Pelosinus sp. IPA-1: one gene and its partner. The protein of the gene in region 1 interacts with the protein of each later gene in a pairwise test. Links are inferred from orthologs where the notes say so. Each region holds a gene or a part of one and is shown on either strand. Other genes may lie near its edges.

Region 1 (8,020 bases):
GAAAATGATGTATTGTTTATTGATGAAATTCATCGTCTTTCAAGACATGTTGAAGAGATCTTGTACTCTGCCATGGAAGACTATGCATTAGATATTATTATTGGAAAAGGTCCTAGTGCAAGATCGATCCGACTAGACTTAGCACCATTTACTTTAATAGGAGCTACAACTAGGGCAGGAGCACTGGCTTCGCCTCTTAGGGATAGATTCGGTGTAATTTGCCGTCTAGAATACTATACCACTGAAGACTTAAAGTACATTGTAAATCGAACGGCAGAAGTATTGAATGTTGAAATTGAAGACGGTGGGGCTCTTGAAATTGCTAAAAGATCGCGGGGAACACCTCGAATCGCGAATCGTTTATTAAAAAGAGTAAGAGATTACGCACAAATTGCTGGTAATGGTATTATTACTGATGTTACAGCTGATAAGGCGCTCGCTATGTTAGAAGTAGATAAATGCGGTCTTGATAAGACAGACCGTAATATGCTGTTAGCTATAATACAAAACTTTAAAGGCGGCCCTGTAGGTCTTGATACTTTAGCAGCTATTATTAGTGAGGAGAACGAAACTATTGAAGATGTGTATGAACCTTTTTTACTGCAAATGGGATTTCTACAACGTACTCCTCGGGGGAGAGTAGCCACACAAAAAGCCTATGAACATTTAGGTATTTTATACAAGGTGGACGAGCAAGGTAATTTATTATAAGCCTTACTACTGAAAGGAGTATTATTTTGAATTACAAATTCTCTACTATTTTAGTGACATTGCTTTTAACAATGATTTTTTTTCTGATGCCTGTGTATGGCTATGCCTCAGAAAATAATATTCGAGTCGGAATTTGGTCAAGTCAACGTAATTTATTAATTTCAGCCGATGTTGATTTTGAAGTAACGAATACGGACAACGGTCAATCATTAGGGAAATTTGCAATGAATGAAAAAGCAGTCATTGCATTTAAAGAAAATGAAATTACACTGAATGGCAAGCGTGTGGATGCTACTAAGTTAAGCATTATGAAAATTATAAATGATAAAGATCACTCAATTGAGGTAAATAAAAAGAAGTATCGTGGTACTATTGATATTCATATTACAAATGGTAATACTGGATTGACAGTTGTAAATACATTGCCGATTGAACAATATCTATATGGCGTTATTGCCAAAGAAATTTCCCCCAATTGGCCTATAGAGGCTATTAAGGCGCAGGCGGTTGCAGCTCGTACTTATGCTTTATACAATATGAATAAACATCAACGTGATGGTTATGATGTTTGTGCTACCACTGACTGTCAAGTTTATGGTGGGAAAGATAGTGAAGCGCTAACGGGAATTAAAGCTGTTGATGCAACTACTGGACAAGTCATTTTGTACAAGGGGAATCCTATTGCTGCTTTTTTTCACAGCAGCTCAGGCGGATATACGGAGAATAGTGAAAATGTTTGGGGGACCTATCTGCCTTATTTACGCGGAGTGGTTGATTATGACCAAAAGTCTCCTCAATATAGTTGGGAAAAGCAACTGACCCCTAATGAATTAGAAGAAGCAATTTCTCGAAGTGGGTACAATATCGGGAAAATAAAAGCGATTGGAATTTCACCTTTTACTAATCAACCCATGAAGATAAAAGATCGTGGTGTGTCTGGGAGAGTAAAAGTTATAGAAGTTATTGGAACTACGGGGAGTATTGAGTTAACCGGTGAAAAACTACGAAAAATATTATCTTTAAACAGTACTTTGTTTGATATTCGTTTTATGGTACCTGTTCAGAAAAGTATAGAATTTCAAATTGCTGATAACGTAGGTAATCAAAGTAGCAAAAAGGTAGAAATAAACTTACCACCAACAAATGAGAAAGGTTACGTTACAGATAAAGAAGATCTACGTCGCATTAGTGGAAATCCTAATGAAATAATTGTTATTACTGGTTTTGGCTGGGGGCATGGAATTGGCTTATCCCAATGGGGAGCTAAAGCAATGGCTGAGAAAGGTCCCCAACAAGATGCTACATATTTTAAAGAGATCTTGAAACACTATTATCAGGGCGTTGAGATAAAAAAAGTATTCTAAAGGAGTTTCATGAATGTTGTTATCAGAGTTTGATTATTTTTTACCAGAGGAATTAATTGCTCAACATCCTTGTGAGCCGCGTGATCATTCACGCCTATTAGTTTTAGAAAAAAATACAGGTGCTATATCACATCAGCACTTTTTCGATTTACCCCAATATTTGAAAGCTGGTGATACTTTAGTTTTTAATGATACAAAAGTAATTCCAGCAAGATTGATTGGTACGAAGGCGGAAACAGGTGGAAAGGTAGAGATCTTTTTACTAAATAATAAATCGGGAAATGAATGGGAGGCCTTGGTTAAACCAGGTAAGAAGGCGAGACCTGGTGCCATCATTATATTTAGTGATTCATTATCATGTGAAATATTGGAATCTACCGATTTTGGAGGACGTGTTGTCCGTTTTATTTTTAAAGGTATATTTGAAGAAATATTGGATGAATTGGGACAAACCCCTTTGCCTCCATATATTACAGAGCAACTAGCAGATAAAGAAAGGTATCAAACTGTTTATGCACGTGAGCGAGGGTCAGCAGCTGCGCCTACAGCTGGCTTGCATTTTACTACTGAGCTGATGAAGCGTATAGAAGATTTGGGCGTACAATTAGCCTTTGTTACTTTGCATGTAGGATTAGGCACCTTTCGCCCAGTAAACACGGATGATATAACAAATCATGTTATGCATAGAGAATATTATTCTGTATCAACTGAGGCGGCTCAGCTTATTAATAATACCAAGAAGCAGGGGGGAAGAATTATAGCAGTAGGTACTACGGCTATTAGGACGTTGGAAACTGCTACAGTGAATGGTATTTTAGAAGCGAAAAGTGGTTGGACAGAAATATTTATTTATCCAGGGTATAACTTTAAGATGGTAGATGCGGCAGTGACAAACTTTCATTTGCCAAAGTCTACTTTATTGATGTTAATTAGTGCCTTAGCTGGAAAGGAAAATGTTTTTAAAGCATACAAAGAAGCCGTTGATCAAAGATATAAGTTCTTTAGTTTTGGGGATGCCATGCTAATTATATGAAATATAAAAATCAATTTTGCTAATCTAGGGAGGAAAACATGTCAGTTACTTATGAATTAGTTAAAAAATGTTCGAAAACAGGGGCGCGAGCGGGGCGATTACATACGCCGCATGGTACCTTTGATACACCTATATTTATGCCCGTTGGTACACAAGCAACTGTAAAAGCAATATCTCCTGAAGAACTTAAGGATATGGGAGCCGGGATTATTTTAAGTAATACCTACCATTTGTACCTGCGCCCAGGTCATGAATTAGTTAAAGAAGCTGGTGGTCTGCATAAATTTATGAACTGGGATAGAGGAATTCTTACTGATAGTGGTGGCTTCCAAGTCTTCAGCTTAGGTGACCTACGCAAAATTACTGAGGAGGGAGTCACTTTTCGTTCTCACATTGACGGGTCAAAACATTTTCTTTCGCCCGAAAAAGCGACAGAAATACAAATGGCATTAGGTTCAGATATTATTATGGCATTTGATGAATGCGTACCTTATCCTGCTGATCATGATTATGCACGAAAGTCTACGGAACGAACTACTCGTTGGGCCGAGCGTTGTAAAGAGGCCCATAAAAGAACCGATCAAGCATTGTTCGGAATTGTGCAAGGCGGTATGTATAAAGATTTAAGAACTATGAGCGCCAAAGATTTAGTTTCTTTAGACTTTCCTGGTTATGCAGTAGGTGGCTTGAGCGTTGGCGAGCCTAAACCATTAATGTATGAAATGTTAGAACATACTGTACCCTTGTTACCAGAAGGGAAACCACGTTATTTAATGGGAGTCGGTACCCCAGACTGCCTAGTAGAGGGCGTTATGCATGGTATTGATATGTTTGATTGTGTTTTTCCTACGCGTGTGGCGCGCAATGGTACTGTTATGACTAGTTGGGGACGACTTGTTGTTAAAAATGCAGAATATGCGAAAGACTTTAGGCCTCTTGATGAAAAATGTGGATGTTATACTTGTCAAAATTTTTCAAGAGCTTATATTCGTCATTTATTTAAAACCGATGAGATCTTTGGATTGCGCTTAACTACAATACATAACCTACATTTTCTATTGCAGTTTATGAAAGAAATGCGTAAAGCAATTATAGAAGATAATTTTGTTGAATTTCGAGGAGAGTTTTTAGCACAATATAACTTACGCTAAGAGGATTTGCGTTTTATGTGTGGAATATACTGTTAAGTGAGTATAAAAATGGGGGGTGAATTTGTAATGCCAGAAATTTCACAAGAAATGATGCAGACACTAGCGGCCTATGGCCCGATCGTTCTGATGGCCTTAGTTTTTTATTTTATATTGTATCGTCCACAGAAGAAGGAACAACAACGTCGTGCTGACATGCTAAGTAATTTAAAAAAAGGCGATCGTGTAATTGCCGCAGGTGGCATGTTTGGAACAATTACAGCATTGGATGCTAAAAAAGTTACATTAAAAGTATCAGATAAAATTGAAATAGACTTCTTACGTACTTCTATTCAATCTTACCAAAATGATCCTAAAAATGCATAAACATATGATATGCATTTTTTATTCCATCTATTAATAGGGAATAATAAAGGCAGGATATATTTGTGAAAGAGTGCAATAATGAAAAAGAAAAGTTACGTGCTAAGTTACTTCTAAAAAGAAGTAACTTAGACAAAGACGTTATTGCTGCCCAAAGTGACAATATGGCGAAACAACTGTTTGTTTGGCCATATTATCAACAGGCACAAGTTATAATGGTATTTTTGTCCATGGCAGATGAACCGCAAATGTTGAAGGTTATTGAGGATGCCTGGTTACAGGGTAAAAAAGTTTGTGTGCCGCATATGCGGCGAGAATTTGGTGTCATGGATGCTGCGACTATCAGTAATCTAAATGAGTTAGTACGAGGAAGATTTAATTTATTGGTACCTAACCCTACTACCCTAAAAATAGTTGATCCAAGTGTGATTGATTTAATTATTGTGCCAGGAGTCGCATATGATTACTCAGGTAATCGATTGGGAATGGGGGCAGGTTATTATGATCGATTTCTTCCCCGAGCTCCACAAGCAATATTAATTGGTGCAGTATGGTCGTCGCATGTTACAAAAAAGCTTCCCCATACCGAATATGACGTTCCAATGCATTATTTATTAAATGAAGATAGAATTATAAAATGTGAAAGAGGCAATTTATAATTTAATAAATTAGATAATTTTTATATTAGATTCTGTGCAGGGTGAATGAATTATGGAAATAAAGATAGGTATTGCCAAGATGAAAAAATATGCCGTAGAGGAATGCGGTGATAGTGTAGAGGTGGCAGAACGACCACGTGGTGGTATTTCTGCCATTTTGGCTGATGGACAGGGTAGCGGCAAAGCAGCTAAGATTACGAGCAGTTTGGTGATTAATAAGGCTGCGGCATTAATTGCTGATGGTGCAAGGGATGGAGCTGTTGCTAGAGCCGTACATGATTATCTGTATGCAATCAAAGATGGTAAAGTTTCTTCTACTCTTACCTTACTTTCTGCAGATTTGGATACGCAAACAGTGGTATTTAGTCGTAATTCAAACTGTCCAGTAATCGTCAAACATCAATTTGGTATGGATGTTTATGATGAAGAAATTAGTTCCATTGGTGTACATAAGCGCATGAAACCTTTAATGTATCAGATACCGCTCGAAATGGGCATGCTTTTAGTATCTTACACTGATGGTATTCAAGCGGCAGGACGTAAACGTGGTAAAGTTATGAACTTTGGTATGATTGAAAAAATAATTTCCGAAAACCATGCCGAAGATGCAACCTTTATTGCGGAGAGTATTCTAGAATATGCTTTAACATTAGATGATTATCGACCAGGAGATGATATGACTGTAGTAGTCATGGGCATATCAGATAAGGAAAGAGTGCATAATATACAAAAGATGAGTGTATCTTTTCCTTGTTAGTGTGGTGATATAAATGCGAGTTGTAGTGGCTGGTGTTTGTGTTTCAGGTAAGACGACATTAGTTAAAGAATTGCAGAAATTAGGTATTGATGCCTATAATGTTGCTCAGGAACACTCTACGATTAGAAGTCTATGGAATAGTAAGAAGCCTGATATACTAGTGGTTTTGGATGCAAAATTAGTGACAATTCGTCAGCGGCGTATAGTGCCGTGGGGGCAGGAAAGACTTGCTGTACAGCATGAACGATTAGTTGATGCTTGTGAGCATGCTGATTTATATCTCCAAACGGATGATTTGAGCAAAGAGGATGTTGTTCGAAAAGTACTAGAGTATATTGGGAGGAATAAACATGTCCAAGATTACGATTGAAGATTTAAAGAATGATCATGAAATTACTGTCTACCTTGCTTGCAGTACTGAATACCTTGGTCGTCTTGGTTTTACTGAACATGGTAAACGCCATGCTTCAATCATAGCAGACCGCGCCTATCATGTATTAAAGGATTTGGAATACTCGGAACGAGAATGTCAATTGGCTGCAATTGCGGGTTATATCCATGATATTGGCAATATGATCAATCGATATAATCATGGCGGCACTGGCGCTGTAATGGCCTACAATGTTTTATCCAGACTTGGTATGTCGCCTGAAGAAATTGCATTGGTAACGTCAGCAATTGGGAATCATGAAGAAGAGCGTGGTAATGCGATTAATCCCGTTGCAGCTGCTTTAATTTTGGCAGATAAATCAGACGTTCATCGCAGTAGAGTAACAAATAAAGACTTCGCCAAATTTGAAATACATGATAGAGTAAATTATGCTGCTAATAATAGCAAGCTGGTCATTGATAAACAATTACGAAAAATTGCTTTGGAACTGACCATTGATACCAAAATTTGTCCAGTAATGGAGTATTTTGAAATTTTTTTAGCGCGTATGATTATGTCAAGGCGAGCAGCAGATTTTTTAGATTGCCAATTTAGTTTAGTTATTAATAATAATCAGTTATTATAATGACATTCGTTGGTGTTGCATTGACATTATTATAAGCTAACGGATATAATTAAATTTGTGGAAAAAATAGGTTCTACCGCAATATTGTAAACTGGTAGAAGTTGTAGTATTTACACATAAATTCAAAAAAAGATAAGAAGGGAATGGGGGAGAAATCTTTGAGATGGGGGAACTTAACTAAATTTTTGGCGGTAGTTTTTGTGGTATTAGTAGCTTCTGGCTATTATATGTTACCGTTAGCTACTTCAATTAAACAAGGTTTGGATTTGCAAGGCGGTACTCATGTGGTGCTTGAAGCTGTGGATACACCAGAGGCAAAAGTGGATGAGGATGCTGTGCAGCGGGTAGTTAAGATTATAGAGAAACGTGTTAATGAAATCGGTTTAACGGAACCTATTATTCAACGTCAGGGTGAAAGACGAATTATTGTTGAGTTACCTGGTATTAAAGAGCCTGAAAAGGCAATTGAATTGTTAGGTAAAACAGCGTTGCTAGAATTTCAGGATGAAAGCGGCACTACTGTTATGACAGGTAAGGATTTAAAGGATGCTAAAGCCGAAATTGGCCAAAATAAAAATAATGTAGTCGCTTTGGAGTTTTCTGAAGATGGTACGAAAATTTTCGCAGACTTAACAACTAAAAATGTAGGTAAACATATTAGTATTTTGTTGGACAAGAAAGTTTTGACTAATCCAGTAGTAAATGAGCCTATTCCGAGTGGTAAGGCTATTATTACTGGCAGCAAGACAATAGAGGAAGCACAAAATTTAGCTATCTTGCTACGATCTGGTTCATTACCAGTAAAAGTAGATGTTATGGAAATGAGAACAGTAGGTCCAACACTTGGCCAAGATTCAAAAGATAAAAGTAAGGTTGCCTTTGCCATTGGTATTGGAGCTATTACTGTGTTTATGTTAGTTTTTTATCGTTTATCAGGTTTTGTAGCAACAGTAGCCTTAATAATCTATG
Region 2 (8,078 bases), on another replicon or contig:
CCCCAAGATGCCGTTGACTTAATTAAGATGGTTTCTGGCTTAGCAAAAAAAGCTAAGCTTCCGATTCCCAAAGTATATATTATTGATACTGATGTGCCGAATGCTTTTGCAACTGGTCGCTATCCTAAGCATGCTGCTGTAGCAGTAACTACAGGTCTCATGCGAGTACTTAAGGATGAAGAACTTGAGGGTGTAATTGCCCATGAGTTAGCCCATATTAAAAATCATGACACTCTCGTAAGTACGATAGTAGCCACTGTCGCTGGTGTCATTACTATGATTGCCAATATTGCTCAATGGACGGCATTCTTAGGTCTAGGAAATCACAATGATGAAGAAAGTTCTGGGGTTACAAGTATTGTAGAATTTATTTTTTTAGTATTATTAGCTCCTATAGCTGCAACTCTAATTCAATTAGGAATTTCACGTGCAAGAGAATTTCAGGCAGATAAAATAGGTAGTTCAATTTCCGGAAATCCAATATCTCTTGCTAATGCCTTGGAAAAAATTGAATATTACGCGAAAGATAAAGTAATGTTGGAAGCAACTCCAGCTACATCTCATATGTTTATTGTTAATCCGTTTAGTGGTGCTGGTAGTTGGATGATGAGGTTATTTAGTACTCACCCTACTACTAGTGACAGGGTTATTAAATTAAAAGAGTTAGCAAAAAATGTACGTTAAGAAAAAAGCCTCTGAAATAATCAGAGGCTTTTTAAAAAATCAGCTATTTCATATTTCTATGCTCAATTACAGGGTATGACGACTGATTGTACTATACTATATAAAAGGATTGATGATTCATGCAAAAACAAAATGTAATCTCATTTAAGGGGGTTACACCTACCATAAATGATAATGTATTTTTAGCAAGTGGTGCATATATTATTGGTAATGTTACAATTGCCTCTCATGCAAATATATGGTTTAACACTGTTATACGTGGGGATGTTCATCCTATAAGTATCGGCGAATATACAAATATACAAGATAACTGTACCATACACGTTATGCATAACCAAGATACTGTAGTAGGTGATTATGTTACTGTTGGGCATGGTGTTATTTTGCATGCATGTCATATAGGAAACAATTGTCTTATTGGCATGGGGGCAACTATATTGAGCTATACAGAAATTGGTGAGAACTGTATTATCGGGGCAGGATCTCTGATAACAGAGCACAAAAAAATCCCCCCTAATTCTTTGGTGATGGGGTCGCCAGGTAAAGTGATACGTACAGTCACAGAGGAAGAAATTAAAACAATTAGACAGTCTGCCCTTACCTATTACGAAGAATCACTATATTATCGTTGAAGGGATGAGAGACATGGAGAAAACTTTGATTTTATTAAAACCCGATGCAGTTATTAAAGGGGTCTGTGGACAAATTATTGATCGATTTGAAAAACGAGGTTTTAAAATTATTGGCTTAAAAATGTTGCAATTATCGAAAGAATTAGCTGAGACTCATTACCAAGACCATCGAAATAAGCCTTTTTTTCAAGAGCTAGTTACTTTTATTATCTCTGGACCACTGATTGCTATGGTTATATCTGGTGAAAATTCCATAAAAACAGCACGGACTATGATGGGGGTAACAAACCCATTGGATGCAGCACCAGGGACTATCCGTGGGGATTTTGCTCTAAATGTTAGAAATAATATAATTCACGGATCTGATAGTTTAGAAAGTGCAAAAAAAGAAATCCGAACTTTTTTTACTGACAGTGAACTCATTTCTTAATCTTTATAATAACTAGGAGGTTTTTATGAAAGTTTATACTAAAACAGGCGATAAAGGAACTACAGGCTTATTAACAGGTGAACGTATTGATAAAGATAGTCTTAGAGTTGAAGCATATGGCACCGTTGATGAAATTAACTCTGCATTAGGATTAGCTAGGGTTTCATGCAGTAAATCGTCTAGTAAGGATATTATATTTAGTGTACAGAAAACCTTAATGCTAGTAATGGCTGAGTTAGCTAGTATTAATGCTGATACCCATTATATTAACGAGGAACATGTGAAGCAATTGGAACAATTTATTGATACAATTGATGCTCAATTACCTCCTTTAAATGAATTTATAATACCAGGTGGTAACGCAGGTGCTGCTGCTTTGGATTTGGCAAGAACAACTGCTAGAAGAGGGGAACGACAAGTTATTCGCCTATCTAAGCAAGAAATAGTTAGTGAAAAAGTTTTAGTCCTGTTAAATCGATTATCTGATCTGTGTTTTATGCTGGCTCGTGTGGAGCTTGCTCAAGATTAGTATCGCAAGAAAGTATGATACACCATTACTACTATAACAGCATACACTATAAATGTATAAACTGTGTATCATGTTAAGTAATAAGGGGGAGAACGCGGTGAAACCTTTAAAAATTTATGTTATGGCAATACCTAAGCCACTGCGTAAAATCATGCAATTGTTTTGCAAAAGCTCTTGAATTGAGTAATGATAACCGCCTATTATGGGCGGTTATTAATTTTTAAGGATAAATAAATTGAAAAGAAGGAAAGTTCAGTATTGACAGAGAATTGTAAAAATAAGTTATATTAATTAGTGTAGGAGAATGACTAAATTAATATAGGGGGAATTAAATTGAAGGAATACAGAAGTGATAAACTTAGAAATGTGGGGATTGTAGCCCATGGTGGTGCTGGTAAGACAAGTCTCGCGGAATCCTTATTATTTAATTCAGGAGCAACAACCCGTATAGGTCGTGTGGATGATGGAACGACAATGACAGATTTTGAGCCAGAAGAAATTAAGCGAAAAGTAACAATTAGCGCAGCGTTGGCCCCATGTGAATGGCGAGAGCATAAAATCAATTTTATTGATACTCCCGGATATGCTGATTTTATTGGTGAAGTAAAGGGTGCTTTAAGAGCTGTTGACAGTGCATTAGTTGTGTTATGTGCAGCATCAGGTGTTGAGGTAGAAACGGAAAAAACATGGAATTATGCAAATGAATTGCATTTGCCACGAATTGCCTTTATTAACAAGATGGATCGGGAAAACGCTGATTTTTATAGCGTCATTCAAGAAATGAAAGATAAATTTGGTCCTATGGTCTTGCCTATTCAGCTTCCAATTGGTGCTGAGGAGAGCTTTAACGGTATTGTCGATTTAGTGAAAATGAGAGCTTTTATCCCCTCGAATAAACAAAATACACAAATAGTAGAAGCTGATATTCCTGATAATTTGCAAGAGAAAGCTTTCGAATTTAGGCAGAAATTAATTGAAGTCGCAGCTGAATCAGATGATGATCTCTTAGCCAAATACTTAGAAGGTGATGAATTATCTGAAGATGAAATAAAGGTTGGCTTACATAAAGGCATTAACCAATCAGTAATTTTTCCTGTTATGTGTGGTTCAGCTTATAAAAACATCGGTGTTCAACAAGTAATGAATACGATAGTCGACTATTTAGCCTCCCCAGCAACAAGCAAAATCTTAGGAATGCATCCAGTTTCTAAAGAAATCTTAGAGCGGAAAACAGTAGATGAATTTTCTGGAATTGTATTTAAAACTACTGCAGATCCTTTTGTTGGACGTCTCAGTTATATCAGAGTATTATCAGGGATGATGAAGCCTGACAGTGTAATCTACAATTCATCGAAAGAAAAAACAGAGAGAATTGGGAATCTTTTTACCCTACGTGGCAAACACCAAGAAGCGTTACCCGTTATACATGCAGGTGACATTGCTGTTGTAGCTAAATTACAGGAAACAGTAACAGGTGATTCACTTTGTGAAAAAGAAAAACCTATTATTTTTGAATCAATATCGTATCCTAAGCCTATGTTTACAATGTGCATTGAAGCCAAAAATAAAGGTGATGAAGATAAAATCGGAAATGCACTAAATCGCCTTATGGATGAAGATCAAACCTTTAAAGTCGTAAAAAATACAGAAACAAAGCAATTGTTAATTAGTGGTATGGGGGAATTGCATACAGATATTATGGCGGAACGAATGAAACGTAAATTTGGTGTAGATGTAATTATATCAAATCCTAAAGTACCCTATCGTGAAACAATTCGTGGGACGGTTAAAGTGGAAGGGAAACACAAAAAGCAAAGTGGCGGTCATGGACAGTACGGTCATGTGTGGTTGCAATTAGATCCGCTGCCTCTAGGGAATAATTTTGAATTTGTTGATTCAATTTTTGGTGGATCCGTGCCACGTCAATATATCCCTGCTGTTGAAAAAGGCGTGCGAGAAGCCCTAACAGGCGGCGTTTTAGGCGGTTTTCCAATGGTAGATGTAAAAGTAACACTCTATGACGGCTCATATCATAATGTAGATTCTTCAGAAATGGCCTTCAAAATTGCCAGCATTATGGCCTTACGTAAAGGAGCATTACAAGCAAAACCAGCATTATTAGAACCAATTTGCAATGTGAGTATAAATGTACCAGATTCTTTTATGGGTGATGTGATTGCTGACTTGAACGGCAAGCGGGGCCGAATACAAGGAATGGAACCCGCCAATCAAGGGGTTGGCATTATAAAAGCTCAAGTTCCTATGTCTGAAATGTTTAGGTATGCTATCGATTTACGTTCTATTACGCAAGGACGCGGATTTTTTGACTTAAACTTTTCTCATTATGAGGAAGTGCCTCCACGTATTGCAGAGATGATTATTGCTTCTAGTAAAAAAGAGAAAATTGAAGAACATTGATTTCTTAGTAACAGGCCTTATAAAGGCCTGTTATTTTTATTAATTTCAAATCATGTCGCTATTTGACAGAAAAAAACATTTCCAAATTGAAGGAATTTTACAAATATTTAGTTAATAGTATGTATTGGTAAACTGAAAACATAAAGGGGGATTCTTTTAAATGAAAAAAGTGGTTAAATTTTTGGCAATCCTAATGGCATTGACTATGATGACGTCACTGCTAGCAGGCTGCAGCCAAAAAGCCCCAGCAGCAACATCGGAACAGAAAGTAGAGAAAATTAAAATTGGTCTATCCCTACCAACTCAGAGAGAGGAACGATGGGTAAGAGATAAGGAAACTATGGAAGCTGAAGCAAAAAAAATAGGTGTTGATCTAGAGGTGCAAGTTTCTGATAATGACTCAGCAAAACAAGTTTCTCAATGTGAAAATTTAATTACCAAAGGTGTTAAAATTCTGATTGTAGGTCCTCATGATAGCAAAGCAGCAGCTGCTATCGTCGAAAAGGCTCATGCTGCTGGTGTAAAAGTTATCTCTTATGATCGATTAATTTTGGATTCTGACGTTGACCTTTATGTATCTTTTGATAATTTTAAAGTCGGCGAAATTCAAGGTAAATATATAACCGAGAAAGTCAGCAAAGGCAATTATGTCGTTCTTTCTGGAGACCCTGCTGATAATAATGCCAAACTATTTAAAGAAGGGGCTATGAAGTATATCAAACCTTTAGCTGATAAAGGTGATATTAAAATTGTATTAGAACAAGCCGTGAAAGATTGGAAACCAGATGAAGCTATGAAACATATGGAAAATGTGCTAACTGCTCAGAAAAATGATATTCAAGCAGTTCTCGCTCCTAATGACGGAACAGCAGGTGGAGCTATACAAGCGATGGCCGCGCAAGGCTTAGCTGGAAAAATTCCTGTCACTGGACAGGACTCTGAATTAGCTGCAGCTAGAAGAATTCTTGAAGGAACTCAATCGATGACAGTCTTTAAAGATACTAGAGAACTTGGAAAAGCTGCCATCGCAGCAGCGTTAAAGATGGCAAAAGGTGAAAATCCAGGTGTTAATGGTAAGGTTAATAACGTTAAATTAGATGTCCCTGCCATTCTTGTAGAATCGGTAGTTGTTGATAAAACAAACTTAGATAAAGTATTAATCGATAGTGGATATTTAAAGAAAGAAGATGTATATAAAAAATAGTATAAATAACTAAATTGATTTTAGAGGAACAGGGAGATTTAACTGTTCCTCTAAAATCATTAAGGTGGTATATAAATGAGTGAATACATTCTTGAAATGATAAATATAACAAAAGAGTTTCCTGGCGTTAAAGCGTTAGATAACGTTACATTTCGGGTAAAGAAAGGAGAAATCCACGCTCTTGTAGGAGAAAATGGTGCAGGTAAGTCAACTTTGATGAAAGTGTTGAGTGGAGTATATCCTTATGGTACATATAGTGGTGATATCGTATTGCAAGGTATGGTGCAGGAGTTCAGCAAGATTAAAGATAGCGAAAAAAAAGGGATTGCTATTATTTATCAGGAACTCGCCTTGGTAAAACAGATGAATATATGTGAAAATATCTTTTTAGGTAATGAATTTAAAAATAATGGATTTATTGACTGGGATAAGTCCTTTCACGAAACAGAAAAAATTCTACAAGAAGTTCGGTTGGATATTAATCCTTCCACTAAAGTTTTAAATTTAGGGATTGGTCAACAACAATTAGTCGAAATTGCTAAAGCCATATCAAAACAAGCAGATATTTTAATTTTAGATGAACCAACAGCAGCACTTACAGAAACCGAATCTGAAAATCTTTTAAATATCCTCGTTGAATTAAAGGAAAAAGGGGTAACTTGTATCTATATTTCCCACAAGCTCAATGAGGTGCTAAAAATTGCTGATACGATCACTGTTCTAAGAGACGGAAGAACTATTTGTACCGAAAATGCAAAAGACATGAATGAAAATAAAATTATCTCACGGATGGTTGGACGAGAATTGACCCAACGTTTTCCCTATCAGCAGCATACTCCAGGAGAAGTAGTTATAGAGGTTGAAAATTGGATGGTATATAGTCCAGAAATTTCTGACAAAATTATTATTAATAACGTCAGCTTTAAAGCACATAAAGGGGAAATTGTCGGCATTTCGGGATTAATGGGAGCAGGCAGAACAGAACTTGCTATGAGCATTTTTGGATGTTATGGAAGTAAAAACTCTGGAATGATTAAAATCGATGGGAAAAAGGTTACTATAAATAATGCAAAAGAGGCTATAAAAAATGGCATATGTTATCTGTCAGAAGACAGAAAGCAGTATGGCCTTGTATTAATGATGGATGTCAAAAAAAACATTTCCCTCTCCAGTTTAGATAAGATCTCTAATTTCAATATCCTTAATGATAATGAAGAAATTAGAATGAGTGAAAAATATGTAGATGAGTTACATGTTAAAACTCCTTCAATAGAACAAAAGGTCGGAAATCTTAGTGGCGGAAACCAGCAAAAAATTGTCTTGGGAAAATGGTTGATGGCTGGGCCTAAGGTGCTAATATTAGATGAACCCACTAGGGGGATAGATGTTGGTGCAAAATTCGAAATATATAATATTATGAATAGTTTGGTCAAACAAGGTGTAAGTATCATTATGATCTCTTCAGAGTTACCTGAAATCTTGGGTATGAGCGATAGAATCATTATTATGCATGAAGGAAAAATTCGCGGTGAATTATTACGGGAAGAAGCAACACAAGAAAAGATAATATTTTACGCAACTGGAGGAATCTAACTATGGGAGAAACAAGTAAGGTAGACACTCGTACTAATAATATACAACGTACAAATTCACTTAAGGAAATTTTAGTAGGGTCTATTAAAAACAATATTAGACAATATACAATGGGTATTGCTTTGTTAGCGATATGGCTGATATTTACAATATTGACAGATGGCATTTTTATTACTTCAAGAAATCTATCTAATCTTTTTTTGCAGTCTTGTACAATCGCAATTCTAGCTTCGGGCATGGTACTGGTCATGGTAGCAGGCCATATTGATTTATCCGTTGGATCGATTGCTGGCTTTCTTGGAGCTGTTGCAGCCGTATTAATGGTAAAAATGAATGTAGGTACTGTATCAGCAATATTGATTACACTACTATTAGGTTTACTAATAGGTTTATGGCAAGGATACTGGATTGCGTATAGGGGAGTTCCCGCTTTTATAGTAACTCTAGCTAGTATGATGGCTTTTAAGGGTGCAATTATCGGTGTTACTAGTGGAGCTTCCATTGGTCCGATGAATTCTGATTTCAAAGCAATCGGCCAAGGTTATGTGCCTAAATTGTTTTTTCAAGATCTTTCATTTAATGATACGA

The links.
Region 2: the proteins of QSJ81_RS24585 (region 1) and ndk interact in binary tests that used the Escherichia coli proteins (3 or more experiments, as listed by UniProt). The link is inferred for Pelosinus sp. IPA-1 from one-to-one orthologs.

The regions. Positions count from the first base shown.
Region 1 is NZ_BSVC01000015.1:48,793-56,812, reverse strand. The notes cover bases 3,643-6,481. They hold QSJ81_RS24585 (5-formyltetrahydrofolate cyclo-ligase), read left to right. Parts: upstream 3,643-4,684; coding sequence 4,685-5,278; downstream 5,279-6,481. Other genes in these bases: QSJ81_RS24570 (phosphohydrolase), read left to right, coding at 6,386-6,481; QSJ81_RS24575 (hypothetical protein), read left to right, coding at 6,049-6,405; QSJ81_RS24580 (PP2C family protein-serine/threonine phosphatase), read left to right, coding at 5,331-6,035; yajC (preprotein translocase subunit YajC), read left to right, coding at 4,326-4,622; tgt (tRNA guanosine(34) transglycosylase Tgt), read left to right, coding at 3,643-4,259. Outside these bases: Holliday junction branch migration DNA helicase RuvB, read left to right, coding at 1-711; QSJ81_RS24605 (SpoIID/LytB domain-containing protein), read left to right, coding at 738-2,075; tRNA preQ1(34) S-adenosylmethionine ribosyltransferase-isomerase QueA, read left to right, coding at 2,089-3,108; more of tgt, read left to right, coding at 3,147-3,642; more of QSJ81_RS24570, read left to right, coding at 6,482-7,051; protein translocase subunit SecD, read left to right, coding at 7,210-8,020. UniProt on the Escherichia coli protein: Involved in the removal of 5-formyltetrahydrofolate.
Region 2 is NZ_BSVC01000004.1:127,533-135,610, forward strand. Bases 141-3,037 are described here. They hold ndk (nucleoside-diphosphate kinase), read left to right. Parts: upstream 141-1,329; coding sequence 1,330-1,746; downstream 1,747-3,037. Other genes in these bases: htpX (zinc metalloprotease HtpX), read left to right, coding at 141-684; QSJ81_RS10325 (gamma carbonic anhydrase family protein), read left to right, coding at 804-1,316; QSJ81_RS10335 (cob(I)yrinic acid a,c-diamide adenosyltransferase), read left to right, coding at 1,772-2,275; fusA (elongation factor G), read left to right, coding at 2,609-3,037. Also shown: more of htpX, read left to right, coding at 1-140; more of fusA, read left to right, coding at 3,038-4,693; QSJ81_RS10345 (sugar ABC transporter substrate-binding protein), read left to right, coding at 4,854-5,897; QSJ81_RS10350 (xylose ABC transporter ATP-binding protein), read left to right, coding at 5,973-7,490; QSJ81_RS10355 (sugar ABC transporter permease), read left to right, coding at 7,493-8,078. UniProt on the Escherichia coli protein: Major role in the synthesis of nucleoside triphosphates other than ATP. The ATP gamma phosphate is transferred to the NDP beta phosphate via a ping-pong mechanism, using a phosphorylated active-site intermediate.